2 regions of the Emticicia sp. W12TSBA100-4 genome follow, and region 1 is predicted to be linked to the other one. Evidence: riboswitches for the same ligand, from Rfam matches in the RefSeq annotation. Region 1 holds a riboswitch; the other holds the start of a gene.
The links. Region 1 has a riboswitch for S-adenosylmethionine ahead of metK (methionine adenosyltransferase). Riboswitches for the same ligand answer to the same signal wherever they lie in the genome.
Positions count from the first base shown of each region.

Region 1 (15,319 bases):
CGCAAAACATAACTTAGAAACTTGTGCTACCATAAACAAAAAACGGAAGCCTTTCGACTTCCGTTCTTTTATATTTAGCCGTTGTCAGTGTTCGCACTGACTACACTTTTTTACAAACCGAATTTTGCTTTTACAGCATCAACGTAATCCAATTTTTCCCAAGTGAAAAGTTCTACTTCTTTCGTAACGGTTGTGCCATCTGGCCCTTTGAAAGTTTTAGTTACGATTTCGTTTTTACGTCCCATGTGTCCGTAAGCGGCTGTTTCTGAGTAGATTGGGTTACGTAATTTCAAACGTTGCTCGATTGCGTACGGACGCATATCGAAGATTTCGCCAACTTTTTGAGCGATTTCACCGTCAGTCAAATCAACTTTGGCAGTTCCGTAGGTATCAATAAACAAACCACATGGTTTTGCAACACCGATAGCGTAAGAAACTTGTACAAGTACTTCGTCGCAAAGACCAGCCGCTACTAAGTTTTTAGCTACGTGGCGAGTGGCATAAGCTGCCGAACGGTCAACTTTTGAAGGGTCTTTTCCAGAGAAAGCACCACCACCATGAGCACCTTTACCACCGTAGGTATCAACGATAATTTTACGACCTGTTAAACCTGTATCTCCGTGTGGTCCACCGATTACAAATTTACCAGTTGGATTGATGTGGTACGTGATTTGGTCGTTGAATAAAGCTTGTAAATCAGCTTTCAACTTAGCTTGTACACGTGGGATAACGATATTGATAACATCAGCCTTGATTTTCGCTAACATTTCTTCATCAGCAGCAAAATCATCATGCTGTGTAGAAACTACGATTGTATCAATTCTTTGTGGAACGTTATCGTCAGAATATTCGATTGTTACCTGAGATTTTGCATCTGGACGTAAATAAGGAATCAAATTTGGCTCATTATTACGGATATATGACATTTCTTGGAGAATAGTATGAGCTAAATCCAAAGCCAATGGCATGTAGTTGTCAGTTTCACGGGTGGCATAGCCAAACATCATACCTTGGTCACCAGCACCTTGAGCATTTGCTTTTGATTCAAAATCATCAGCCGTTTTACGGTCAACACCTTGATTGATGTCAGCCGATTGGTCGTGAATAGCCGAGATAATTCCGCAAGAATTTGCTTCAAACATATACTCCGACTTCGTGTAACCGATTTTACGGATTACTTCACGAGCAATAGATTGTACGTCGAGATACGTTTGTGTTTTTACTTCTCCTGCCAAAACTACTAAACCTGTCGTTACCAAAGTTTCGCAAGCTACTTTAGAAGAAGGGTCAAACGCCATAAAATTATCAATGAGGGCATCTGAGATTTGGTCCGATACTTTATCTGGGTGGCCTTCCGATACAGATTCAGAAGTGAATAAATAAGGCATAAATGCTATGTTTTGTTAATGATTTTAAAATAAATTGGCGGTTTACAAGAAATTGAAGAAGGCTTTTTTGAAGAGAAAAACAAAAACATTTTTGACTTTAGAACAGCCCGCATCTTTTGACCACCGTAGCGTTTGCGACTCGGTTGGTTTTCTAAAATTAATTAGAAATTCTTGATACCGATACAAAGTTGAGAATTTAGCTAAACAAAACCAAAAGAATAGAATAAATTTTTATCTAAATTTTATTCAACGTAAACAGAAAATATCTGCTTTGGTTTTTGAGAATAGATTTTTTATCTATTTCTCGTTACTTGAAAAGATATTTTAACTTAAAGATTTTATCTCAATTCCAATCTTCTCACCTACGTTAAGTCTATCAAAACTATACATTTTCAGAGTAGATTTATCCACTTGTAAAGCCACTTCATAGTATGCTCCCAAAAATTTGACTGACAAGATAGTAGCTATAATATCTGATTTTTCAGAAACTCGAATCTGTTCGGGACGGAGAAAAGTTCTGAGTTCTGAGTGCTGAGTGCTGATTGGTTTGCAGAACTTGCTCAAATTTTCTGTATGGTTATACAACTCAGAACTTAGAACTCCTAACTCAGAACCCAACGAAGTTTCCCCCGTAATCTCAGCCACATACTGATTGATTGGGTTTTGATAGATTTCTTCGGGCGAACCGAGTTGCAGAGCATTACCATTTTGCATGATTAGCAATTCATCGGCCATTCCGTAGGCATCAGTAACATCGTGCGTCACAAAAATACAACTGACTTCTTCGGCCTTGATGAGGTTTGAAACTTCGCTCTTCAACCTACGTTTATTCACTGCATCTAAATGACTAAAAGGCTCATCAAGTAATAACAGTTTGGGTTCTTCGGCAATGGCTTTTACTATGGTGGCTCGCTGCTGTTCACCACCCGAAACTTGTCGAGGTACATGATTTTGTACATGAGATAGGCCACTTATTTCAAGGAGTTTATCTACTCTTTCATTTCTGTAATTTTCTTCATAATAACGCAATTCATAAGCAATGTTTGCTCGAATTGACATATTTGGAAAAAGTCCGTAATCTTGCCTGACCAACTTAATATCGGGATGCCCAGCAATCAATTTTTCTGAAGGCGGCGTAATACGTTCATTATCAAGTAGAAGCGTTCCAGAGTCTGGTTCGTATAGAGCTGCAATCAAGTGCAGAAGTGTGGTTTTTCCTGAGCCGCTTTCACCTAAAATTGCTAAAACCTTACCTTTTTCGAGTGTAATTGAAATATCGTTAACTGCCTTTACTCCCTCGAAAGACTTATGTAAATGATTGATTTTTAGCAATGACATTTAGGCTTTTTTGTGCAAAAATACGAGTTTTTTAGAGAAAATACCTACTTTTGTTGTGCATGGATGGCTACTTCCTTATATTGCTGATAATTCATGACACTGACCTACAATTATAATCTATAAAACCCTGAATGTTAGAACTTTATAAACAACAGACCAAATGTTTGGTGGCCCTCGACTCCATCATTTTTGGTTTTGATGGCGAAGAATTAAAACTTTTGTTGGTAAAACGTGGTGTGCAAACTGACCACGATACTTGGTCGTTGATGGGTGGTTGGCTCAAACCCAACGAAAGCCTCGACCAAGCAGCCGAGCGAATTTTGTTTGAATTAACGGGCGTAACTGGCATTTTTTTGGAACAACTCAATGCCTTTGGCGACCCTACTCGTGACCCCGTTGAGCGTACGGTTGCAGTGGCATACTATGCGTTGGTTAATGTAAAAGACTACGAAACAAAGATTTCGGATACGCACCATGCTCAGTGGTTTTCGATGCAAGATTTACCCGAATTGCTTTTCGACCATCGAGAAATGATAAAAATTGCCATCGAACGCCTGCGTTATAAAGCCGCTTTTCACCCGATTGGCTTTGAATTAATGCCCGAAAAATTTACGATTCCGCAAATATTGAATCTCTACGAAGCAATTTATGGAAGCAATTTCGATAAACGAAATTTCAGCAGAAAAATCCTTTCGACAGGACTCTTGGTTAAGTTGAAAGAAAAACAAAAAGGTTTCTCGAAAAAAGGGGCGTTTCTTTATACACTCGACACCGAAAAATATAAAAAACACAGCGATTCATTTTTGAATTTTATTCCAAATCCAGAGGGGTTGGTTTAAGAAACTTTTACAACTTTTGTGGAATTTTGACTATTTTAGTAACGTTATTAGTTTTAAACGATAAAAGCTCATGTTTCAAGAAGATTTATTGGATAAAATAATGGACTTGCCCGATGCTCCCGACTTAGTTAGGAAAGTAGCTGACAAGCTAAATGATGAAACTCAACGCCGCCACAAGTTTTATAACGACATTGACGAGCAGATGAAAATTGAGTTTATCAATGGCGAAATCATTACGCACTCACCCGTGCGTAGAGAGCATAATGAAGCTACAGGACTGCTTTATCAATTGATAAATGTGTATGTCCGTAAGAATAAATTAGGTTTTGTTGGTTTCGAGAAAATCATGACAACTTTTACTCGTAACGACTATGAACCCGATATTGTGTTTTTTAATACCGAAAAGTCAAAATCATTCACAAAAAAACAAGTTTTATTTCCAGTACCCGATTTTATTGTAGAGGTTTTATCCGATGGCACAAAAGACAAAGACCGAGGCGTAAAATTTACTGACTATGAAAACCACAAAGTTGGCGAATATTGGATAATTGATGCCGAAAAAGAAGTTTTAGAGCAATATTTGATAGTAAATGGTCAATATGAACTAAATCTAAAATCATCAAATGGGTTCGTGAAAAGCCAAGTCATTGAAGGATTTGAGATTCCAATCAAAGCTATTTTTGATGAAGAACATAACCTTGAAGCCATGCAAAATCTCTTAAAATAAACTTTTCAACTCAACTACGATTTAAAATCTCTCAATGAAAAAATCCTTTCTTTCAATCCTACTTATTTTTGTAGGTTACATTTCTTTTGGCCAAACCCAAGAAAATTTAGTAAAATACGTCAACCCCTTGGTTGGGAGCGATTCAAAATTTGAATTCTCAAACGGCAATACCTACCCTGCTATTGCACTACCATGGGGCATGAATTTCTGGACGCCACAAACCAATAAAATGGGCGATGGCTGGTGCTATCAGTATGCCAGCAATAAAATTAGAGGCTTCAAACAAACTCACCAACCTTCACCATGGATAAATGATTACGGTGCTTTTTCGATTTTTGCTACTACCGAGAAGCTCGTTTTTGACGAAAACAAACGAGAATCTTGGTTTTCGCACAAGGCCGAAGTTTCAAAGCCGCATTACTACCGAGCCTATCTTTCAGATTATAACACGACCGTCGAAATTACGCCTACTGAGCGTGCTGCACGCTTCCGTATCACCTATCCACAAACCGATAAAGCATATTTGATTATAGATGGTTTTTTCAAGAATTCTTACATCAAAGTTTTCCCGAAAGAACGGAAAATCGTTGGCTATGCACGAAATTCTTCGGGTGGTGTACCCGAAAACTTCAAAAACTATTTTGTGATTTATGTCGATAAAGATTTTGAAGAAGTTTATGGTGTAAAGGAGGGCGAAATCATGCCGAATAATCTCGAAATCGAAAGTAAACACTCGGGTAGCATTATCCGATTTAAGACCAAAGCTAACGAGCAAGTAAACTTAAAAATTGCTTCGTCGTTTATTAGTCCAGAACAAGCAGAACTAAACCTCCAAAACGAAATTGGAGAGCAAAATTTCGACCAACTCGTAGCTAAAGCTGCTGCTTCTTGGAATTCGCAACTCAACAGAATTAAAGTTGAAGGCGGCTCAGACGACGAAATGCGTACATTTTATACGGCTCTGTACCATACAATGCTTTTTCCACGTAAGTTTTATGAGATAAATAAGGAAAATAAAATCGTGCATTACAGCCCTTACAATGGTCAAGTTGCCGATGGATATATGTTTACTGACAATGGTTTTTGGGATACTTTCCGTGCGGTTTTTCCTTTCTTTAATTTGATGTTTCCCGAAATGAATGCACAAATTATGGAGGGTTTATCTAATACTTACAAAGAAAGTGGCTGGCTACCCGAATGGGCAAGTCCGGGGCATAGAGATTGTATGGTTGGCTCAAATTCGGCTTCGATTATTGCCGATGCTTATCTGAAAGGTGTAAAAGTGCAGGAAATTGAAAAACTTTACGAAGCTATCACCAAAAATGCCAATCAAGCGGGGCCTTTGAGTTCGGTTGGGCGTTTGGGCGTGCAGTACTACAACACCCTCGGTTATGTGCCTTATGATGTAGGTATCAACGAAAACACTGCTCGAACACTCGAATATGCCTACGATGATTTTACGATTTGGAAATTAGCCAAACTTTTGAAACGCCCTCAAGCCGAAATTGATTTATACGCTAAAAGAGCCCAAAATTACCGCAATGTTTTTGACAAATCGACCAATTTTGTGCGTGGAAAGAACCAAAATGGCACTTTTCAGTCGCCGTTCAGACCCGATAAATGGGGTGATGCTTTCACCGAAGGCTGCTCTTGGCACTGGACTTGGTGTGTGTTTCATGACATTCAGGGACTTTCTGACTTGATGGGTGGTAAGAAAAATTTTGTGGCCAAATTAGACTCGGTATTTTCGGCTCCGCCAACTTTTGATTTTTCGTATTACGGTATTCAGATTCACGAGATTACCGAAATGTTGGTGATGAATATGGGGCAATATGCCCACGGAAATCAGCCGATTCAGCACATGCCGTATCTATACAATTATGCGGGCGAGCCGTGGAAAACACAATATCATGTAAGAAATATCATGAAAAAACTCTACACGCCACAACCCGACGGCCTCTGTGGTGATGAAGACAATGGACAAACCTCGGCTTGGTACGTTTTTTCCGCACTCGGAATGTACCCCGTTGCCCCAGGTACTGACCAATATGTTTTAGGTTCACCGTTATTCCAGAAAGCGACCATTAAGTTGCAAAATGGCAAGACTTTCACGATAAACGCTCCTGCCAATAACAGCGAAAATGTATATGTGAGCGGTGCGAGTCTGAACAATGTAAATTACACAAAAAATTACCTCAACTACGCCGATATTATGAAAGGAGGCTCATTTACGCTAAAAATGTCAGCTACACCAAATAAAAGTAAAGGTATCAACGAATCAGATTTTCCGTATTCGATGAGTAATGAGTTGAAGAAATAAATTTCGCAGGAATTTCAAAAATCCCATTCAAGAATTTTCTCGAATGGGATTTTTTTATTTCAAAACAAATTGGAGCTATAAGAGTTAAAACCATGAAACATTGATAAAAAACGCATGGTTCTTCGACTAATTTTGGGCGACCAGCTCAATCATAATCATTCTTGGTTTAAAGAAAAAAGCAATAATATTTTATACGTAATGATGGAAATGCGGCAGGAAACTGACTACGTTCGGCATCATATACAAAAGGTCATTGGCTTCTTTTCGGCCATGCGTTTATTTGCTCAAAACATTGAAAATCAAGGGCATGACATAATCTACTTACACCTGGACGATGAGCAAAATACACAATCGCTGACCAAAAACCTTACACAGATTATTGAGCAAAACCAAATTACGCAATTTGAATACCAAATCCCTGACGAATATCGACTTGATGAACAATTAAAAGCTTTTTCGGCTACGCTCAATATTCCTACCAAGACTTATGACACCGAACATTTCTTGAGCAAAAGAAACGAACTGGGCGATTTTTTCAAAGGAAAAAAGACTTTTCTGATGGAGAGTTTTTACCGTATGATGCGAAAAAAATACGGAATTCTGATGGATGGAAACGAGCCGCTCACAGGCCAATGGAATTACGATGCCGATAACCGCAAAAAACTCCCGAAAGGCCACCGCCCAGTCGAACCTTTGATTTTCAGCCGAGACGTTTCCGATATTTATGAACTTATACAAAACCAAGAAATAAAAACCATCGGTAGCGTAAACGCCAAGAACTTTCTTTGGCCAGTTACTCGACAAGAATCTTTACAATTATTGGAGTTTTTTGTGAGAAATTGCTTACCGAATTTTGGTACTTATGAAGATGCCATGGCGATGCAATATTGGTCGATTTATCACTCACGCTTATCGTTTTCGATGAATATAAAATTACTTTCACCTTTAGAAGTAGTTGAACGAGCAGTTGAGCATTGGCAACAAAATCAAGATGATATTTCAATTGCTCAAATTGAAGGTTTTGTGCGTCAGATTATCGGCTGGAGAGAATACATGAGGGGCATTTATTGGAACAAAATGCCTGATTTTCAGAAACTTAATTATTTTGAACACCAATTAAAACTCCCCGATTTCTTTTGGACTGGCCGCACCAAAATGAATTGCATGAAACACTCCGTTGGTCAATCATTGAATTTGGCTTATGCCCACCATATTCAGCGATTGATGGTTATTGGGAATTTTTGTTTGCTGGCAGGCATCAACCCCGATGAGATTGATGAGTGGTATTTGGGCATTTACATTGATGCCATTGAATGGGTCGAAATCACGAATACTCGTGGCATGAGCCAATATGCTGATGGCGGCATTGTTGGTTCAAAACCTTACGTTGCTTCAGCCAATTATATTGATAAAATGAGTGATTATTGCAGCTCGTGTTTTTATGATAAAAGCAAGAAAGTTGGTCATAAATCTTGTCCGCTCAATTCGTTTTACTGGCATTTTTATGAACGAAACCGAGCAAAACTGGAGCGAAATCCACGTATTGGCATGGCTTACGTAACACTCAATAAAATGCCAGAAACTCAAAGAAATGAAGTTTTAAGGCAAGCTGAAATTTATCTAAAAAGTATAGAAGAATTGTAGTCCCGTAGGAACGTCCAAACTGGATGCTCCTACACATCCATCACAGGAATATCCTCTTCTTTTATCAGGCTAATATTGGCATTTTCAATGCCCTCATTCACCAAGCGATTGGCTTGTTTTTCATAAGTTTTTTCAAAAATATTACGAGCCAGACGACCATTTCCGAAAGACGAATCTCGGTCTTCGTAGAGTTCCTTGAATAACTTATAAACCTTTTCTTGGGCATCTTCCTCTACTTTTAGTTGCACTTTGGCAGTTTGCAACAAGAAAATATCGACCAATTCTTCGGGTGTATAATCTTTGAAAGCAATGTATTTATTAAATCTCGAATGTAAACCGGGGTTTGAGTTGATAAATTCTGTCATTTTTTCTTCATAACCCGCCACAATCACCACAAAATCATCACGATTATCTTCCATAAATTTCACAATTGTATTCACGGCTTCGGGACCATACGTATCTTCGGTATTAAGGGCGTAGGCTTCGTCAATAAACAAAATTCCGCCCATTGCTTTCTGACAAACTTCACGCACTTTTAGCGAGGTTTGTCCAGTATAACCCGCCACCAAACCACTGCGGTCGGTTTCATAAAGGGTTCCTTTGCTCAAAATACCTAAGGATTTAAAAATCTTTGCCAGTAATCGTGCGATAGTTGTTTTTCCCGTACCGGGATTTCCATGAAAAACCATGTGCAGCGAGCGGTCGGGCAGCGTAATGCCTTGTTCTTTTCTGATTTTCTCAATTTTCAGCACATTTACCAAACTTTTCACTTCTTCTTTTACATTCTCCAAACCCACCAAAGCGTTTAATTCTGCCAAAAGTTCATCCAATGTTTTTTCTGTTTCGGTTGATTGTTTTGTACCTTTCACAGTTGCTTGCGAATCTTGGGTGAGCGACTGTGGTTTGTTTTCTTCCGCTTGCGGAACTATCATTTTTGACAGCCCATCGAGTCCACGTAAAATCACATGAAATGGGTTGCTCGCTTGTTGCTCGGCTTCACCAGTTTGTTCTTCTTGTGCGTAAATATCTCTTTCTCGATACAATTTCGGTTCTTTTCCTGCCAATCTATCTTGCACAACTGCGTAGAAAGCCGCAATGTATTCTTCGAGCGTATTATCAACTTTTACCTTACGTTCGGCCGTACCAAAAACGACAGAATCAGCCGTTGGGCAACGCACCGTAACGGTCTTATCATAAGGAAATTCGATGACTTCAACATCACCGTAGTTATCGCTATCAACTAATAAAATGCGTTGCGTTGTAGCCAAAAGCAACACATGTCGAGTATTCCAATAGCCATGCACCGAGGCATCAATGTATTCGTTTTCGTGAATAATGCTTGGTAAAGCCTTTAGTTCATTCCGTAGCATTAATTCAGCAAAAGGGTTCAAATCTATTTGGCGTTTGATTTGGTTGTAGGTTGGCATTGATAAAAATATTTGAATAAAATCTTTCGATAAATATAAGCGATTCTTGATTGAAACTTGCTTATTTTTTTGACCAAAGGCTGTTTTTGAGTTCTGTATCTTAGTTTCTGATTTTGGAAACATGACATTCCTCATCATTTTTCCGAAACTTGGCCTTTAGTTTTGCATGAAAATTACGTAAACGCATGGCCGATTCTTCGCTTATAAAAAAATATGATGTAGCTGGTCCCAGATACACCAGTTATCCAACTGTGCCACATTGGCAAACCGAAACTTTCGATGCTCAACAATGGCAAAATAATTTAGTCGAAACCTTTTCCGCAACTAATACAACTTCTGGCATAAGCCTCTATATTCATTTACCGTATTGCGAAAGTCTGTGTACGTTTTGTGCTTGCCACAAGCGAATCACCAAAAATCATGCGGTCGAAGAGCCTTATATTCAAGCAGTTTTGAAAGAGTGGGCTTTGTATTTGGCTATTTTTCCCGAAAAACCACAGATTGCCGAAATACATTTGGGAGGTGGAACGCCCAGTTTTTTTGCTCCCGAAACCCTCCGAACGCTTATTGAAGGCATTTTGAAAGACGCCATCGTAAGTCCCGAACACGAATTTAGTTTTGAAGGACACCCCAACAATACAAGTGCCGAACACCTCCAAACACTCTATGATTTAGGTTTCCGTAGAGTAAGTTTTGGTGTGCAAGATTATGACCCCAAAGTGCAGTTGGCTATTCACCGCATTCAGCCTTTCGAGAATGTCAAAAAAGTAACTGAACTCGCCCGTGCGATTGGCTATACATCCATCAGTCACGATTTGGTTTTTGGGTTGCCATTTCAGCAACTTTCTTCCATCGAAGACACAATTCAGAAAACGTTGACTCTGAAACCCGACCGTATTGCATTTTATTCGTACGCACACGTGCCGTGGATAAAAGGCAATGGTCAACGTGGATTTGATGAAAGTAATTTACCAAGTGGCGAAGAAAAACGAGCTTTGTATGAGCGTGGACGAGCAATTTTTGAGGCAAACAATTATGCCGAAATTGGTATGGACCATTTTTCGCTTCCGCACGATAGTTTATATAAAGCCCAAGAAAATGGCACACTTCACCGCAACTTCATGGGTTATACCACTACTCAGTCGAAAGTTTTGTTGGGACTCGGGGCATCGTCAATAAGCGATAGCTGGACGGCTTTTGCACAAAATATCAAAGAAATTGAACCTTACATCGAAAAAGTAAACGGTGGAGAGCTTCCTGTGTTCAAAGGACACATTCTCAGCAAAAAAGATTTATTTATTCGTGAACAAATTTTGAATATTATTTGTAATTTAGTAACTTCATGGAAAATTTCAGATTGGACGGCAGAAGAGAAAGAAATACTCCTCGAAAAACTGGAAAATTTCGCTGATGATAAACTCATCATTTTCAATGAGTTTGGCCTAAAAGTGTTGCCAGCAGGAAAAGCCTTTATTAGGAATATTTGTATGGCGTTTGATAAGCATTTAGTTCAAACAAATTCGACAGAAAAATTGTTTTCAAAGACAATATAAAAACCTTTACTACGTAACCCAAAAAGCCTTTACAGATTCTTGTGAGGGCTTTTTTTGTACTTTTAAGTCTGCTTTGTATTCATAAAATCCACTTTTCGGTATCTTTTAGCGAATAAGTATTTCTTTCAGATACAAACACACGTATAATTTTTTGAGGAAAGGATTCCCATCCGATTCTCAATATTGATGTCCCATCCCAAAATTCCAAATTACAATGAAAAACCAACATGCAACACAACGATTGCAGTTAAACGCTCGTATTACGGGCATGAAAAATGCGGGTATTTACCCCTATTTCCGACCAATTACGTCTGACCAAGACACCGCCGTAAGAATCAACGGTAAAGACGTTTTAATGTTTGGCTCAAATAGCTACTTGGGCTTAACCAATCACCCGTACGTACAAGACGCCGCCAAAGCCGCCATCGACAAGTATGGTACAGGCTGTGCGGGTTCGAGGTTTCTGAATGGTACGCTCGACATCCACGTTGAGCTGGAGCAGAAACTGGCAAGATTTCTGGGCAAAGAATCTGCACTGATTTTTAGTACTGGTTTTCAGGCAAATCTGGGTGTTGTGTCGTCAATTACTGGCCGACACGACTACATCATCATTGATGAAGCAGACCACGCTTCTATCTATGAAGGTACACGACTTTCGTTTTCGAAGGTGCTAAAATTTAAGCATAATAACCTTGAGAGTCTCGAACGCATCCTTGCATCACTTCCCGAAGAGGCTATCAAACTTGTGATTGTTGATGGCGTTTTTAGTATGGAAGGTGATATTGTAAAACTGCCCGCAATGATTGAGTTATGCCGCAGATACGAGGCAATGATTATGATTGATGATGCTCATGGACTGGGCGTTTTGGGCGAACAAGGCAGAGGAACTGCCGACCATTTTGGTTTGACTAACGAAACCGACTTAATCGTGGGTACATTTAGCAAATCGTTGGCTTCGTTGGGTGGCTTTGTGGCTGCTGATGCCAAAGTGATTGACCACATCAAGCATACGGCCCGTTCGCTTATTTTTAGTGCAAGTGCTACTCCTGCTTCTATTGCCAGTGCTTCCGCAGCTTTAGATGTGATGCAAAACGAATCGTGGCGAATAGATGCCCTTTGGGAGAATACTCGCTATGCGATGGACTATTTACAATATTTAGGTTTTGATATTGGTGAAACGCAATCGCCAATTATACCAATTTATATCAGAGATGATAACAAGACTTATTTGATGACTAAAATGTTGATGGAGGAACAAGTTTTTGTGAATCCAGTGGTTACGCCAGCCGTACGACCAGAAGATAGTCTAATTAGACTTTCGTTGATGGCAACGCACAGCTATGACCAAATAGAAACAGCCATCAATAAGATTTATAAGATTGCACAACAACTTGATGTGCCGCTCTACGAATATGCAACAGCCGTATAGTACATTTTTGAGTTAGTATTTTATTGCCAAAATGCTTTGAATTTTCAGGGCGTTTTGGCAATTTTGGTTTAATTCACCTCTTAAAGTTCCAACCAATAAATTACAACGCATGAAAAAGCTACTTTTCAACCTCCTTCTGCTCGCAACTGTTATTTCTTGCACAAAAAAAGAAGAAACCTCCGAAAAACAAACTGCCTCACCAAATCCAAACGAAGCTTTGGTAAAGCAATATTATGAATACTTCAATGCCCACGAATGGACAAAAATGGCAGAAATGTATGCCGATACTGCCGATTTTAAAGACCCATCGCTCGGAGCGGGAATTGTGAAGCAAACTCGCCAACAAACCAGCACAAAATATGCCGAACTAAACAAGATTTTTCCGAATCTGCACGATGAAGTGGTAGCAACGTATCTTTCGGGCGAAAAGTACATTACGGTAGAATTTATTTCGACAGGAACGGCCCCTGATGGCTCAAAGTTTGTGCTACCCATCTGCACGATTTTCACTATTGAAAATGGAAAAATCACTAAAGACTTTACTTATTATGATAATTTTGAGGAGTGACGTTATTGATTTTATAACAATACTGAAAGTTTCATGAAACTTTTGGATATTTGACAGTTGTGTCACTCTAAAAGACATCCCAATAAATGAAAATCATCACTTGGAATTGCAATATGGCTTACAGGAAAAAGGCTGAATTTATTTTGACAGAACAACCTGACATTTTAATTGTACCTGAATGCGAAAATCAAGAACGCCTTTTATTTAGACTTGACACAAAGCAACCAGCAGACATTTTTTGGTATGGCAACAACCCTCATAAAGGAATTGGAGTTTTTTCATATAGCGACTTCAAAATCAAACTGCTTGATATACACAATCCGAATTTTAAATATGTTTTACCTTTATCCGTTTACAACGACAAAATTAATTTGACAGTTTTCGCAATCTGGTCACAGAAACCCGAAAAACACGATTGTTATACAGAGCAAATTTGGAACGCTGTTCATTTTTATAGTAACTTATTAAACAATGAATATGTAATTCTTGCAGGAGATTTCAATAGCAATTCCATTTGGGACCGACCAAACAGAATTTACAACCATACAAACCTTGTTGAATATTTAAAGACTAAAGATATTTTAAGTACTTATCATCATTTCCATAATCAGACCCAAGGAAAGGAAAAAGACAAAACGCTTTTTATGCAACGTAGAATTGACAGACCATATCATATTGACTTTTGTTTTGCATCTCGAAACCTAATTGATAAATTAGAAAATGTTGAAGTTGGTACTTACGAAAAATGGACAAAACACAGCGACCATAAACCATTAATTGTAAATTTTGACATTGACTAAATGCTCGGTTAGGCTGAATTTACATCTGTAATAGAAGTATCAGTCTATGCGTCAGCCGTTGTTACAACGGCATTTGCCTATACAATACATTTATGTATAACTGAAAAAAAATTAGCCAAACTGAGGGCAAGACCTTATCTTTTCAATTTCAATCATCAGAAAAAAATCAAAACAAATTTGCGAAACCGAAAAGTTGCACATAAATTCGCAACCAATTAGTTTCGTAAACAATAAAACCTATGAGAAGAGATATTTTTCAAGCAATTGCCGACCCAACTCGCCGAGGCATTATTGCTCTAATTGCCTTACAGGCTATGACACCCAACGCCATTGCCGAAAACTTCAACACAACCCGCCAAGCGGTGTCGAAGCATTTACGTATTCTTACCGAATGTGAGCTCGTAAAGCAAGAGCATCATGGCCGAGAAATTTATTATACGCTCGAAATCGAAAAAATGAAAGAGATAGACCAATGGCTGGAGCAATACCGCAAGATTTGGGAAATTCGATTCAACCAACTTGATAATCTATTAGCAACAATAAAAAGCACAAAAAATGAAAAATGACTTACTTTTTGATTTTACTGTCGATAAAGCAGCCAAAACGGTGTTTATCACTCGGGAATTTGCCGCCGACCAAGCCTTAGTGTGGGATGTCTTTACCAAAGCAGAACTGCTCGACCAATGGGTAGCTCCCAAACCGTTTGTATCGAAAACAAAATACATGAACTTTGAGGTGGGTGGCAAAAGATTTTATGCCATGATAAGTCCAGAAGGGCAAGCTCGTTGGGCGATTCAGCAATACACATCAATTACTCCGAAAACCAATTTTAAGATGTATAATGTATTTGCCGACGAAAACGAAAACCCCGAGCAGTATGGTTCTGATTGGGACTATAATTTCAGCGAAGAAAACGGCATCACCAAAGTCAGCATCACGGTTTATAATGAATCATTCGAGCGTATGGAAAGCATACTCGAAGGCTTCAAACTTGGTTTTACGGCATCTTTACAAAATTTAGAAATCCTATTAGCAGCTTTATCGGTAAAATGATTTTTGTTTTCAAAACATCGGTAAAAACTAAGAAACAGATAAAAGCATTTAAGCCACAAATCGACCATATTTTTCCAAAAGCCAAATGGAATTTTGACCTTGAAGATTGTGACAAAATATTGCGAATTGAGAGTGAAGAAAATATTGCTCGTGAAATTCAGCAATTGCTAATTATCCATAGTTTTTACTGCGAAGAATTAGATTGACATATGGAAATTCAAGAACAAATCGTG
Region 1 covers NZ_JBELAU010000013.1:60,433-75,751, forward strand. The annotation lists gene metK (methionine adenosyltransferase) at 111-1,388, opposite strand; SAM-I-IV-variant riboswitch at 1,466-1,571, opposite strand; gene ABR854_RS19460 (ABC transporter ATP-binding protein) at 1,713-2,726, opposite strand; gene ABR854_RS19465 (NUDIX hydrolase) at 2,858-3,565, shown strand; gene ABR854_RS19470 (Uma2 family endonuclease) at 3,636-4,292, shown strand; gene ABR854_RS19475 (GH92 family glycosyl hydrolase) at 4,327-6,612, shown strand; gene ABR854_RS19480 (cryptochrome/photolyase family protein) at 6,727-8,256, shown strand; gene ABR854_RS19485 (AAA family ATPase) at 8,286-9,806, opposite strand; gene hemN (oxygen-independent coproporphyrinogen III oxidase) at 9,869-11,236, shown strand; gene spt (serine palmitoyltransferase) at 11,451-12,665, shown strand; gene ABR854_RS19500 (nuclear transport factor 2 family protein) at 12,775-13,233, shown strand; gene ABR854_RS19505 (endonuclease/exonuclease/phosphatase family protein) at 13,320-14,033, shown strand; gene ABR854_RS19510 (ArsR/SmtB family transcription factor) at 14,273-14,599, shown strand; gene ABR854_RS19515 (SRPBCC family protein) at 14,589-15,086, shown strand; gene ABR854_RS19520 (hypothetical protein) at 15,083-15,292, shown strand; gene ABR854_RS19525 (DUF1801 domain-containing protein) at 15,296-15,319, shown strand, end outside.

Region 2 (15,319 bases), on a different contig from region 1:
CAAGATTTATCAATAATGCTGCTAATGTTCCCGAAGATGCTGATGATACTTCGCTCGGTAATTTGGCCACGATGTATCATAATCAAATCTTTGCTGATACGCTGCCAATTATCGCCAGTGAAGAATATGATAAGTTTCTTGACTTAAATCGTAGAAATAGAAATTGGTACAACCATTTATTTGTTCGTTACCCAAATTCAGGGGCTTTTCTAACTTGGCATTCGCAGGAGTTTCGTTTTTGGTTTTTGAAAACTCCACTTACATTTTTGAGTACATTATTTATTTTTATGCCAGGAAGTTCGGCTCGACCAAAAGCGTACAAACCTTGGATTCCATTTGGTGCAAATGATGTTGATGTGGTTGTTAATTCAAATGTCCTTACCTATTTGTCAGTTTCTAATCAGTTGGATAAAAGTCTTGGGAAAAATGGAGCAATTGCCTATATTGAGTTTTTATTGAAACAGCCCCGTTGGTATAATAATGCAGTTTACTACCCAAATCTTTATCACATACATTATGGTGTAGCTCGTGCGTATGCAGCAGCGGTTGTGCAACTTGCTCCTGCTTGTCAAACAATCTTAGAGAATATCATAGAAACTCAAAATCAAGATGGTAGTTTCGAGAGTCAAGATTGGCTAAATAAAAAAGATTTGGTGCAGTCAACGGCTTATGCTTTGCACGCTATGTTAGATTTGAAATCGAAGGGAATGAAAATTGAAAACGAAAGAATTGAGCGAGCAATAAAATTTTTGATTGAAAAATCATTGAGCGAAAGCAATGGAATAAAATGGGAGGGAGGAATTTTCTTTTCGGGCGGAACAGCTCTAAGAAATATATTAGTTTGGAAATCAGATGCTTATACCACTGCTTTAATTGCCAATTCTCTAACAAAATATTTGAAAATGATACAAAAATAGGAGTTTGATTATTCAAACTCCTATTAATCGCATTAATCACAACCACTAACCGTTTTACACCATTTTATTTTTTTCTTGAAAATTCTGCATCAATTATCCAAAGGATGCTATCGGGATCGGTGTCGCCCTCAACTGTAATATCGGCTTTCTGATAAATCGGCAGGCGTTCGTTGTACTTTTCTGAGATAGTATCTAAAAGTGATTTACTTTCCAAATCAAATAAGGGGCGTTCGTTTTTCTTAGAAACTTTCATTCTTTCAACCAACATCGCTGGTTTTACATCTAAAAAAATACTGATACCGTTTTCTTTGATATACTCAAGTCCATCGTGGAAGCATGGAGTTCCTCCGCCAGTGGCTACCACCATTTTGCTATCTTTTTGTATTTTCTTTAGTTGTTGGTTTTCTACTTTTCTGAAATATTCTTCGCCATTTAAGCTAAATATTTCTGCAATTTTTTTGCCTTCTGCAATCTCAATTCTCAAATCTAAATCTATAAATTCATAGCCAAGACTTTTTGCAATTTGTCGGCCAAGTGTACTTTTACCCGACGAAGGCATTCCTATTAAAAAAATATTTGTGGTCATTCTTGCTTTGGTTCTTCTATCTTATTTTAAATTTTCGGCTAAACTTTCAATTTTCGGAATACTATGATTGCCCCATTTGCCTTTTACTACACCATTTTGTAACAAAATCACACACGGATTTGTTCGTGCCATTGTTTTTAATACTGTTGCATCGGCTGAGAAATATGGTGTTGAAATACCATTTGCCTCGCTAAACTTTTGATAATCAGCTTGAATCACTGACGTTAAAATCATTGGAGTAATTCCCTTTGCTTCAGCAGCTTTTATCAAAGATTTCAATTCGTTCACTTGTTCTGTATCAGTATTTTTTACGTCCTTGAAAATCACTAACAATTTATTGCCAGCGAAAGTCGAATCGGTATAATTGTTTCCTTGTTGGTCTGCAATCGAATAATCCGTGATTTTTGGTTTGATTTTATCTTCATTGAGCGTCACCATTGATACGTATTTGTAAGTAAGCGTATCCATCAAAAACTCTTTTGCTACAATTTCTTCGTTGGTTTTCTTATTCAAAAACGTAAATTCCATGATTGGTTTTACACCCGTTGGTTTCATTTGCTCAGGAATACTTTTTCCGATTGCGTAAGGCAAGAAATCAATCGGAGGAAGGTAACGAATAGCATAAATACCGATTCCAAACGAAATGGCCGTTACGATGGCCATCACTATGTTTTGATTCGAGTTTGTGTATTTGTTTCTGAAAACAAATATGACCAAAATAAAGACTGTCAAGAAAATATCTTTGTTGAACGATGTCCAAGGTTTGAGTTTCAAGAAATCTCCAAAACATCCGCAGTCGGTTACTTTATTGAAATATGCCGAATAGAAAGTTAGAAACGTAAAGAAAACAATAATAATGAGCAATAACCATGAAGTAATTTTCATGCGGTAGGATAGGAGTGTAGCTACACCCAAAATAACTTCTAAAGCACAGAAAATCAATGATAATGCCAAAGAATTATGGGCAAAAAACATAAATAAACCCTGCAAAGAAGGCAAATCTTGAGCAAAAACCTCGAAATATTCTTCGAGTTTGATGCCAGTTCCCACAGGGTCAACAACTTTTACGAAGCCCGAAAAAGTAAATATTACACCAACTATGATGCGGGCAATTTGTGAAAATAGTTTCATAAATCTAATTTTGAATGATAGAATGAGTCAATGATAGAATATCAAAAATAATACGCATTTTCATTCTGAAAAGTTAATGGTATGTTAAAATAAGTAAAATTTACGATGATAGGGATTATAAATCGAGAAACAATTTGTCATTCGTCCTTCTAAAATTCGTAATTCCCCTTTACTGCTGTCCTTGAGCTTGACCCAATTTTATCATGCAAAAAACAGCGTAATTGATAATGTCTTGATAGCCAGCCTTGATGCCTTCCGAAACCAATGTTTTGCCTTGATTATCTTCAATTTGTTTGATTCTGAATAGTTTCATCAAAATAATATCGGTCATCGAACTTACACGCATATCACGCCATGCCTCGCCATAATCATGGTTTTTATTGAAAAGTAATTCCATAACCTCCGCAACTTGCTTATTATACATGGCTTGTAATTGCTCAAACGGAATTTCGAGTTCGGTGCTATTGACCAAATCAGCTTGTATGAGAGCCATTACGCAATAATTGATGATACCGATAAATTCGGGTACTTCGCCTTCATCGACACGGCTAAAACCATTGTCTTGAATCGTGCGGATGCGTTGAGCTTTAATGAAAATTTGGTCAGTGATGCTCGGTAAGCGTAAGATACGCCAAGAAGTGCCATAATCTTTGTTTTTCTTCTCGAAAAGGTCTTGACAAATCTTAATGACTTGGCGGTATTCAGTTTCTGTTTGATTCATTGAATTATGTAATTGCCTATTGGCTTTGGGTTCGGTATTCAATTTAGAAAAAATTAATTAAGTTCAATAGATTGAATTATCTTTGACTCAAAAATTAATGAAATTGGAGATAAAAGGCGGAACCACCTTTATACTTGCAAAACTATAAAACTTCGGCTCTATAAGCAAATGACATTTATAAGTATCAATCATAAATACACCCCCAACGAGCCTGTAATTGGCCAAAAACTCATTGATTTGTCGAAACCTTCGGTAATGGGAATTCTGAATATTACGCCCGATTCGTTTTTTTCGGGAAGTAGATATACACCTAATTGCAATCAAATAACCGACCAAGTTGGTAAAATGATTGCCGATGGAGCACTATTTATTGATATTGGGGGCTACTCGACTCGCCCCGATGCCAGTGATGTAAGTGTAGCCGAGGAAATTGACCGAGTTTCGCCAGTCATTGAAGTAATTGCACAAAATTTTGCTGATAAAGTAGCCATTTCGATTGATACTTTCAGAAGTAAAGTTGCTCGTGAAGCCGTGAAAGTTGGGGCAACAATCATCAACGATATTGCAGGGGGAAATCTGGACGAAGATATGTTTCAGACCGTAGCCGAATTGCAAGTGCCGTATATTTTGATGCACAGCCGTGGAAATCCACAGACGATGAACAAACTCAATGATTATAAAGACCTGACACTCGATGTAATTACTGAATTGCAAGAAAAAGTGGCTCAACTAAGAGCTTTAGCCGTGAAAGATATTATCATAGACCCAGGTTTTGGATTTGCCAAAAATGCCAAACAAGGTTTTGAAATGATGCGAAATTTGGACGCCTTTAAAGTTATGGATTTACCACTTTTGGTAGGAATTTCAAGAAAATCAATGATTTGGCGAACGCTCAACATTACCGCAGACGAAGCACTCAATGGGACAACTGCACTTAACATGTACGCTCTCATGCAAGGAGCGAAAATCTTGCGTGTTCATGATGTGAAAGAAGCTATGCAGACTGTGAGGTTGTTTGAGGAGTTAATTATTAGATAAAAAATTTTGTAAATTTTATGGAAGAACATAAGAACAAGTTGGTGATTATTGGAAATGGGTTTGATTTAGCTCATGGATTGAAGACGAGTTATAATGATTTTATAAAGTGGTATTTATTAAACATTTGTGAATTTATTAAGAGAGAAGCTTCCAAATTTGAAGATGAATTAATAGAGGTAAAATTGAAGAATATTCAGCAGATGCCTGATTTTATAAGACGAAGAAGTGAAGACTTTAAAATAGAATGGTTTTATGAAGTATATAGCAGTGGTGTTTTTAATGTTAAATATAAGGCTCCACTTTTAGGTAAATTATTAGATAATTATAGAACTTACTCATGGATAGATATAGAAACTGAGTATTATGAATCATTGATTGAGATATTTTATGAAGGCAATAAACCATATAATAATTCCAAAGAATATCATATTTCGGAAGTTAGAAAATTAAATTCCGAATTTGAATTTTTTAAAAAGAAACTTGAAGAATATTTGAGTACTATAGAGTGCAATAATGTAAATCAAGATATTAATAGTTTATTTCAGTCAGATTATTGTGACGGATACTCTGAAGAAGATAAAAAATCTAAAATTGTTCATTATTTAAACTTTAATTATACTGATACAGTAGAGAAATATATAGTTCCCCAAACTAATCATAGGAAGAATTACATTCATGGAAAATTGAAAAATCAAGATAATCCCATAATTTTTGGATATGGTGATGAAATTGATAGTCACTACGAAAAGATTCAGAACCTAAATATCAATGAATTTCTCAATAATTTTAAGTCTTTTGGGTACTTCAAAACTGATAATTATTCAAATCTTTTGCGGTTCATAGAATCTGAACCTTTTGATGTTGAGATATTAGGTCATTCTTGTGGTTTGTCAGATAGAGTATTACTAAATACTATTTTTGAACATGATAATTGTGAATCTATCAAGATTCATTATTATCAAAAAAGCGAGACTGAGAATGATTTTCTTAGCAAAACCCAAGAAATATCAAGACATTTTAAAGATAAAGCCAAAATGCGAAAGAGAATTGTGAATTTTAAAGATTGTAGTCCTTTGGTGAAGTTTAGAAAATAGTATAAATGAAAGAGATGCACTTATAAACATTGATATTTCCAGAATTTTTGATGTAATTTTAGATAGTAAATAAAACTTACACACAAGCTAAATCTTCATTTGGTTTTAATTCAATTAATCGAATGTTGAGTGTTTTTTCAATTTTATTGATAGTTTTGAGTGTCAGATTTTCGTTTCCTTTTAAGATTTTATTGATTTGTTGCGAACTTATGCCCATCAATTCAGCGAGCTGTTTTTGAGAATTTGGGTATTTACCATTTGTTTTGTTTGCTCTAAGGGTACTTAAAATTCTGATGGCAATATCAGCAGATAGTTCAAGCCAATCTTTGTTTTCCTCATAAAAAACAACATCTTTTTTCCAAGAGTTGTCTGTTTGAGCAATTTGATTGAGTTGCTTGATAAGGGGTTCATTTTTCATAATCATTCCTCTTTAAATTCTATAAAACCATAGTCAGATTCATCAGTAAGGCCATTTTCGATTAGATACTGTCTGGTCATATCCAATTTTTTAAGTTCTAATTGTAAATGTGGTCGAGTATTCATCGTTTGGGTGAGTTTAATGCTTCCGCCCGATACAACATAAGTATTTTCACTAATCCTTATTGCATAAATTCTAAGCCAATCTACTTTTGATTTTTCTCTTAGAAGTTCTTTTAATTGATAGTCTGAATTGTGTAGTGGTCGAAAAATTGCCTGTAATTTTAAATTTGAGTTTTGCTGTTTTTCAATCAATTGATAAAATTTTCTGCGAAATTCGATAGCTTGTTTTCGAGTTCTTCTAACCGCATCTTCAATACTTATAGCTCCGTAGAAACTACTATTCAGATCACTACTATTTTCTTGAAAGAAATCAAATAAATACTCAAAATCATTTATCCAAAGATTAAATAAACGACTAAATTCCATCTCTTGATTATCATAAGCGACAGAATAAAGAGTAAATTCTTCAACAGCAAAGATAGCAGTAATTTTCATAAAATCAACTTATAAGTTTACTTTTATCACATCCACTCCTTAATCGTCTCAGTCATCGCTTCAAATTCAATTAAAAAACCATCATGTCCGTACATTGAGTCAATGAGAGCGTATTTTGCGTTTGGAATATGCTTTGAAATAAACTCTTGCTCTTCGGGTGGAAATAGCACATCAGAAGTAATTCCAATTACCAAAGTTTTTGCTCTGATGAGTTTGAGAGCTTCTTCTACTTTCCCACGCCCACGACCCACATCGTGGGAGTCGAACATTTTTGAGAGTGTCCAATAAGAGAAAGCATTGAAGCGTTTACCGAGTTTTTCTCCTTGATAGTTTTGGTAAGTATTTGCCCTAAAAAAATCGACTTGCCCTTCATCACGAGATTGTGTGCGGCCGTAAGTAGCATAATTTCGGTAAGATAAAAGAGCAATTGAGCGTGCCACTTTCATGCCGTTCATTCCCGCTTTTGGGTGGCGTTCGGTCCAAGTGGGGTCGGCTGCAATTGCCATTCGTTGCGATTCATTAAAAGCAATTCCCCACGGAGAGTGTATGGCGTTTGTCGAGAAAAGAATCAAGTTTTCAATTAAGTCGGGCTGTAAAATTGCCCATTCGAGTGCTTGTTGGCCACCCAACGAGCCACCGAGCAAGGTATCTATTTTTCCAATACCTAAATTAATGCGTAATAAATCAATTGCCCGAACTACATCACGAATGCTGATAAAAGGAAAATCATGAAAATAAGGCTCGCCCGAAATCGGATTTTTGCTCAGTGCATTGGTCGAACCATAATGCGACCCCAAAATATTAGCACAAACAATAAAATGTTCGGCAGGATTATAAAGACGTTTTTCGCCAATCAAACCATTCCACCAGTCGGACGGATTGGCGTTTCCTGTGAAAGCATGACATACCCACACTACATTATCTTTGGCTGCGTTGAGAGTTCCGTAAGTGGTATATGCTAAATCAAATTCAGGCAGCCAAGCCCCCGATTCAAGTTTGAAAGGTTCGTCGTGATGAAATGTCTTATTTTCCATTAATGCTAAGCGTACTTATTTGGTGATTTTTCGTATAATTTTGTTGATTACTATTTTTGTTGTTTTCTTAGCCGTTCGGCCAATTCTACTACTCTTTTTATTCGAGTTTCGGTTTGTTTGGCACTGCCAATCCATGACCTGTAATCTTTTTGTTTCGATGCAGAAAGTTGTTGATACAAAGTGGCAAATTCCTCATCAAAATCTATGGCTTCCTGCAATTCAACCGGCATCGAAATTACTCTTTCTTCAAAATCTTCTTCAATTGAAACCGAAATTTCTTCGTGCAATTTTACCCCTAATTCTTTTTGTAATTTCAACGGCAAGGTCATGGCATGAAAACCATTGCCTTTCGGAAAAAGGTTACTTTTAAACGCTTTATTATTGATGTAACCTTTAACTTTCACGAATCCTTTTTTGCCAAACACTTCATGGATATTTTCAGGAAAATCAATGTAGTTCCACGAACCCGCAGGATTCGGTGGCATTTTTTTTATAATGTCTTTGAAATGAATGATTTTGTTGGACATAAATTTTATTCTTATAAAACAAGGTCGAAGATAAAACTCACTCGAGCCAATCTTCGACCTTGAAAAATTATGCTAAAGCCTGTGTAATATCCGCCTTAATATCTTCGATATGTTCGTATCCACACGAAATTCTCAATAAATTAGGGTCAACACCTGCCGAAAGCTGCTCACTTTCTGATAATTGCGAGTGAGTGGTTGATGCAGGGTGAATTATCAAAGTTTTGGCATCGCCAACATTGGCCAAATGCGAAATAAGTTTTAGACTATTCACAAATTTCTCAGCTCTTTCACGTCCGCCTTTGAGTTTGAATGAAAGAACACCACCAAAACCACGTTGTAAATATTTTTTTGCCAGTTCGTGGGTTGGATGATTGGCGAGTCCAGGGTAATTTACTGACTCTACTTCTGGATGTTCCGATAGCCATTTTGCCAAAGCTGCGGTGTTTTCGCAAGTGCGTTCAACTCTTAAAGTAAGCGTTTCAAGACCTTGAAGCAATAAGAATGAATTGAATGGCGACTGGCAAGCACCCCAATCTCTCAGTCCTTCAACACGACAACGAATGATATATTGGATATTACCAAAAGGGCCTCCAATACCAAAAACATCATTCAAAACTAAACCATGATAACTTGGTGATGGCTCAGTAAACTGCGGATATTTGCCATTTCCCCAATTGAAAGTACCCGCATCAACAATTACACCGCCCATAGTCGTACCATGTCCGCCAATCCATTTCGTAGCAGATTCTACCACAACGTTTGCACCATGTTTGAGAGGTTGGCAAATTGCTCCACCAGCACCAAATGTATTATCTACAAAAAGAGGTAGGTCATATTTTTTTGCTAAAGCAACCAATGCTTCAAAATCAGGCACGTGTAAGCCTGGGTTTCCGATGGTTTCTACATAAATTAATTTTGTTTTTTCGTCAATCAATTTTTCAAAACTTTCTACATTGTTTCCTTCGGCAAAACGAGCCTCAACGCCAATGTTTTTGAACGAATTCTTAAATTGATTGTATGAGCCACCATAAAGAAAAGAAGTCGTAACGAAATTATCTCCAACGGTTGTTACATTATTAATGGCAATAAATTGAGCGGCGTGTCCTGATGAAACCGTAAGAGCCGCAACACCACCTTCAAGAGCCGCAATGCGTTTTTCAAAAACATCATTGGTTGGGTTCATGATTCGGGTATAGATGTTGCCAAATTCTTTCAAAGCAAAAAGATTTGCACCGTGAGCAGAATCTTTAAACTGATAGGCGGTAGTTTGATAAATAGGCACAGCACGAGACTGTGTTACTGGGTCAATTTCCTGTCCAGCGTGTAGCTGAAGCGTTTCGAAGCGTAGTTCTGACATTGGTTTTGTTGTTTTAAATTTTAATAAAAAGTGAATTTTGTAGCGAAACTTGAGTATGGCAAAACCATTGTGATTTGCCACACAAGAAATAAAACCAATTTGAAAACGATTCTCGTATGATTGGTTTATAAGTCCGAATTGTTTCGCCATTTCGGTAGGTATTGGCACCTTATCGCTTGAAGCGGGACAGGTTGCCCGAGGTTCGTAGAGCCTATTCTCTCCCCTCGTCTGTATAAATCAATCAATCAGCTACTTGAGTAGGATAATTGAATTGATGTTGCAAAGATGCGGTGTGATTTGTTAAAAAACAAATGATGTAGAACAATTTTCTAAATTGTCCGGCGGAAAAATCTATTACATTGTTCTACCAAAATATTCATTAATATCCTTAAAACCTTTATTCCAGTCTCGTTTTTCGGCCAAAATACCTGACATCAGAAAATCTTCGATGAGGACGTTTGCTCCGTTGATGCCTGCGGTATCGTTATCGAAACTTATCAGAATCTTATATTTCTTGAAATATTTCATCCACTCTTTCTTGAAAATTTTGGCACTTCCCAGACTTACTGCCATCATGCCATGCTTCACCAAAGTCATGCAATCGAATGCTCCTTCGGTGAGATAGACCTCGGAATTTGGGCGAAGTTTTTTGATGGAATCAAGGTTAAAAATACTACGAGGAACTCCTGAAAGAAATTGATATTTGCTCGCACCATCTGGTGGGTTGCCGATAGTACGACCTTGTAGATAAACGATTCTCCCATCTTGGTAATAAGGAATCACAATCGGATGGACGAAAAAAACTAAATTACCTTTGTCGTTGACAATTCCACAAGCTTTTAAGTCTTCAATTGAATAGTTTGATTTCAGAAAGTCATTGGCAACTACATAGTTTTTTATCACAAAAAGTTTGAAATGTCTGATCGTCCAGTCATCAATTCCTCGGCCACGCAAATATTCAGCCGCTTTTCGAGCTGATTCGGTTGCAGGCTGAGTGATACAAAACTGCTGAAAACGTTCGTAGATTTCGCTGTAAATTGGCTTGAATTCAAACTGTTTTTCGGGAAGTGGCTTGTTGCTGTAAACACTTTTAATGTCGAGCTTACGAACAGTTTTGTGTTGAACGCCATCATAAGCTGGAATATAACGAGTAGCGAGTTCTTCGAGGGCGGTTTTAAAGTCAATCTGACAGGCATCAGCATAGAGATTGATCACATCACCGTGTTTGCCACAGCCAAAACAATGAAATTCGTTTTGTGGTGGAGGATAAAAAACTAAAGAAGGTGAGTCTTCAACGTGAAATGGGCAATTCATGCGTCGGCTTTGGACAATCTCAAAGCCCAAGTCACGAGCAACTTGCCGAATATCAATTTCTTTTACATGTTGAAGTAGATTATCCATTTTGAGATATGAGATTTGCGATATGAGATTCGAGAAATGTATAACGGTCCCGAATCTCGTATCCCGTATCTGAAATCTTATTTTCTATGAATCATAGTTGGGGCGGCTTGGGCTTTTGCATAAAGCACAATATCAGCAATCGTTACACGGTCAGGTGTATTGATAGCGTACAAAATTGCATCTGCTACATCTTCTGGCTGAATTGGGTCGAAGCCTTCATAAACTTTCTTTGCACGCTCTACATCACCTTTGAAACGTACTAACGAAAAGTCAGTTTCTACCGCACCAGGAGCGATATTTGTTATTTTTATGCCATATTTTGTCAAATCATGACGCATTCCTTCACTAATTGCCTCAACTGCTGATTTTGACGCACAATAGACTGCTCCGTTTGGATAAGTATATTTTCCAGCAACTGAACTTAAATTGATGATATGTCCTTTTTCATGTGCTATCATTATTGGCATTACGGCTTTTGAAACATACAGAAGCCCTTTTACATTTCCATCAATCATTGCATCCCAATCTACAATGTTCCCATCTTGAATTGGTTCAAGTCCATGAGCATTTCCCGCATTGTTTACTAAAATATCAATATTTCCCCATTCTTTGGGTAAAGATTCAATCGCAGTTGCAACATCTGTCTGATTACGAACATCAAATGCGAGTGTTGTGACTTGTACTTTTTTTGAAAAATATTCTTTTAATTCATCTAAAACTTCACGACGACGACCGCACAGAACCAAGTCAATTCCTGCATTGGCAAAAGCCTCGGCCGTTGCTTTTCCAATTCCTGATGTTGCACCTGTAATAAGGGCTATTCTTTTCATTTGTTGATTCGTTACTGGTTAGTAAGTAGTATTTTTTAATTTAATTCTATTGGTTAAATTTTGTCCCATAAGAATGTCCAATTTGGACGTTCAATTCATGGAATCAACCAATAACCTTCGGCCCATCTTGATTAATGCCTGAAACGTACGCATTTGCATAAATCCCAACCTTTTCAAAGCTATTTTTCATAGCGATTGCCACTTTTTCAGCTGTATCACGTCCTTGGCTGAATGCAAAAATCGAAGGGCCAGCTCCCGAAATACTACAACCCAAAGCACCTGTTTCTAAAGCTGCATTTTTTACTTCCCAAAATTCTGGAATCAATATTGCCCGAACAGGCTCAATAATAAAATCAACCATCGAACTGGCAATAAGTTTATAATCGGCTTGCATTAAACCCGCAATCATACCAGCCACATTTCCCATTTGAGCAATGGTGTTTTTCATCGAAACTTCATTACGCAGAATATGACGTGCATCTTTTGTATTAACTTCAATATCAGGATGAACGATAGTTACGTATAGTTCATCAGGTGTAGGTACTTTGAATACATCAAGAGGTTGATAGCTTCTTACAACTACAAAACCACCCAGTAGGGCAGGGGCAACATTATCAGCGTGAGCCGAACCACAAGCGATACGCTCACCCTCCATCGAAAATGGTAATAATTCTTTGGCAGAAAGTGGTTTACCAAGTAATTCGTTTACCGCAAAAACTCCCGCCACCGAACTCGCCGAGCTACTTCCCAGTCCACTACCGAGTGGCATTTTTTTGTGTAATTCAATCTCCAGACCTTGCGTACTGCCCGTTTGTTCGAGGTATTTGATAATCGGAACCGTTACTGCATTTTTAGAAACATCGTAGGTAAGTTTTCCTTCTTCGCCTGTAATATTGGTGATAATTATTTGACTATCAGAGCGTTTACGAACAATAACTTCATCGCCTGGTGCATCTACGGCAAAGCCGAAAATATCAAATCCACAGGCAACATTGGCAACAGTAGCAGGGGCAAAAATCTTGATTGAGTCCATCAATAAAAATAGGTGTGTTTTCTTTGGTTATGTTCGCCAAATTTAGTCCTTTTTAGGTAAAATTCGGAATCTAAATTTAGAAATATTAAGTTTTTGTTAGAAATACCATAGTAAATCGAAAAAAAAGTTGTTTTTTAGTTACTTTTTATTACTTTTCCATTCGTAAATAGAGTAAAAAAGTTTTTTCCCTAAACCTCAAACAAATCAAACAATGAACAGATTTCTATTACCCCTTCTGATTCTGCTTTGGTCTTTGTTGTACACTGGTTGGTGGAACTGTAACCGTAAACCCTTGTGTTCGGGCGAGCCAATCGTGACCGATACGACATCAATGGTAGTAGCAGCCACGCCAATGATTGACTCAACCAAACTGAGAGATTCTTTGAAAGTAGATACGGTTAAAGTAGCTGCTACTCCAGAAGAACAAATCTTGTTTACTCCATTAGATGTTTATTTTAAAGTCAATCAATCGGGCATTGAGAAAACTGCCGAAGTTGAAGCTTTCATCGAGACAGCTAAAAAGTATTTTGAGAAATACCCTGATAAATTACTCTTAATAACTGGTCATGCTGATAGCGACGGATCTGATGAATTAAATCAGCGACTTTCAGAAAACCGTGCGAAACAGACTAAATCTTTCTTATTGAAAGAGGGTTTTAAAGCATCACAGTTGATAACTGAGGGTAAAGGTGAAAAAGAACCAATTGCCTCAAATGACACTCCTGAAGGTAAAGCTAAGAATCGTCGTAGTACGATCAGATTGAAGGAGTAAGAAAGCCAAAAGTTGATGGTTCGTACTCCAGAGTAGATTCAATCTACCTATGTTGCAAACGATTCAAAATCATTAGTTTAAGAAATTTTATAACTTTTAAAAAATACAAATATGGACTTTTTTCAATATATGAAATGTTGGTTAACTGATTTTCCATGGGGAGTTTTTCTTGGATGTTTATTGCCACTTTTATTACTTTGGTGGTGGCTAAACCGTGAAATTAACCGTTGGAAAAATCATTCAGCCGAATTGCAAGATAGAATCAATTTCTTGGAAGGCGAACTTGATGCTTGCCGAAAATCAAAAGTATCAACAAATGTAAATGTTGATGCTGGTGGAAGTGTTTCGGCTGGAACTGGTGGGGCTGGTATTGCTGCTGGTGCTTTAGGTTTAGCGGGAGTTGCGGCCGCTGCTGTACCAACCAAAAAAGATGATTTGAAAATTGTTGAAGGTATCGGCCCGAAAATCGAAGAATTATTCAACAATGCAGGTATTTATACTTTTGCCGAGTTGGCTGAAACATCGGTAGAAAGAATGAAAGCTATTCTTGATGCTGCTGGACCTCGTTTCCAAATTCATAACCCTGCCACTTGGGCAGACCAAGCTGCTTTGGCTCGTGATGGCAAATGGGATGAGTTGAAAAAGTGGCAAGATGAACTCTATAAAGGGAAAGCCTAATTTCAATGGTAAATGATTAATGGTGAATTCTTAATTACATTTTTGGTAATTAAACTCAACCAACAAAAAAGTCTCTGCAACTTTTTGCAGAGACTTTTTTGTTGATTTAAAACTGGCTTTTTGAAAAAAAATGCCGTGATTCGCATACCAATTAATTTTGAAAGAGTGAATTTTGAATGATAGAGTAAAATTTTTTGAGAATTTATATCTAAAAAAACAATTTGCTTTTTTATTCGCTCGTTCACTCATTCACTCATTGAAAATTGAATAAATGAAACGAATTGCTATTTTTGCTTCGGGTTCGGGAAGTAATGCCGAACGAATAACTACCTATTTTGCTGATAACAAATCAGTTAGTATTGAATTGTTTTTGTCAAATAACCCAACAGCGGGCGTAATTGAGCGTGGACGTAGATTGGGAATTCCGACAGTTTTATTCGATAAAAAAACGTTTTCCAAAACCGATAAAATTGTCGATTTATTACAAAAACAACAAATCGACTTGGTGATTTTGGCTGGTTTTCTGTGGCTAATTCCCGAAAATTTAGTGAAAGCATTTCCTAATAAAATTATTAATATTCACCCCGCATTGCTGCCAAAATACGGCGGAAAAGGGATGTGGGGACATTTTGTGCACGAAGCTGTGGTGGAAGCTGGGGAAAAAGAGTCGGGAATTACAATTCATTATGTAAATGAGTATTATGATGAAGGAAAAGTAATTTTTCAAGCAACATGTGAGGTGGTTCCGACCGACACGCCCGATGACGTTGCCAAAAAAGTACAAGCACTGGAGCACATACATTTTCCTGAAGTAATCGAAAAATTGATCGAATAAGACTTAAAATTGCGGTTAGGATGGTAAGGATATTTTATAAACACGGTAAGCAAGTAATGAAAGAAACCGATGTGAGAGAACTCGGTTTACTCAAAAACTTGATGTGGGTAGATTTGCAATCAGCCACCAGCGATGAAGAAGAATGGGTTGAAACTAAATGCAATATTAGTTTTCAAACGCCACAAGAAATTGTTGAAATTGAAAGCAGTGCAAGGTATTTTGAGCAGAATAATACCATTAATGCCAACTCTAACTTTCTACTTTCCGAGAATGATGGCTATTCGTTTTACCCAGTTTCTTTTTTAATTCGTGATAATATCTTGTTTACTTTTCGTCAGGGAGATTCAAAAACATTTGCCGATACCGTAAAAAAAATCAAAATAGGAGAAG
Region 2 covers NZ_JBELAU010000005.1:90,822-106,140, reverse strand. The annotation lists gene ABR854_RS07930 (prenyltransferase/squalene oxidase repeat-containing protein) at 1-917, shown strand, start outside; gene ABR854_RS07925 (shikimate kinase) at 982-1,503, opposite strand; gene ABR854_RS07920 (BT_3928 family protein) at 1,525-2,634, opposite strand; gene ABR854_RS07915 (DUF1599 domain-containing protein) at 2,804-3,355, opposite strand; gene folP (dihydropteroate synthase) at 3,524-4,393, shown strand; gene ABR854_RS07905 (AbiH family protein) at 4,411-5,487, shown strand; gene ABR854_RS07900 (helix-turn-helix transcriptional regulator) at 5,564-5,905, opposite strand; gene ABR854_RS07895 (hypothetical protein) at 5,908-6,462, opposite strand; gene ABR854_RS07890 (homoserine O-acetyltransferase family protein) at 6,489-7,496, opposite strand; gene ABR854_RS07885 (YdeI/OmpD-associated family protein) at 7,547-8,023, opposite strand; gene ABR854_RS07880 (O-acetylhomoserine aminocarboxypropyltransferase/cysteine synthase family protein) at 8,091-9,380, opposite strand; SAM riboswitch class I at 9,503-9,619, opposite strand; gene ABR854_RS07875 (CHC2 zinc finger domain-containing protein) at 9,735-10,781, opposite strand; gene ABR854_RS07870 (SDR family NAD(P)-dependent oxidoreductase) at 10,859-11,611, opposite strand; gene ABR854_RS07865 (homoserine kinase) at 11,715-12,644, opposite strand; gene ABR854_RS07860 (OmpA family protein) at 12,856-13,416, shown strand; gene ABR854_RS07855 (helix-hairpin-helix domain-containing protein) at 13,546-14,094, shown strand; gene purN (phosphoribosylglycinamide formyltransferase) at 14,366-14,929, shown strand; gene corA (magnesium/cobalt transporter CorA) at 14,950-15,319, shown strand, end outside.
Region 2: linked by a shared signal. The riboswitch ahead of ABR854_RS07880 (O-acetylhomoserine aminocarboxypropyltransferase/cysteine synthase family protein) and the one ahead of metK (methionine adenosyltransferase) in region 1 are both predicted to bind S-adenosylmethionine.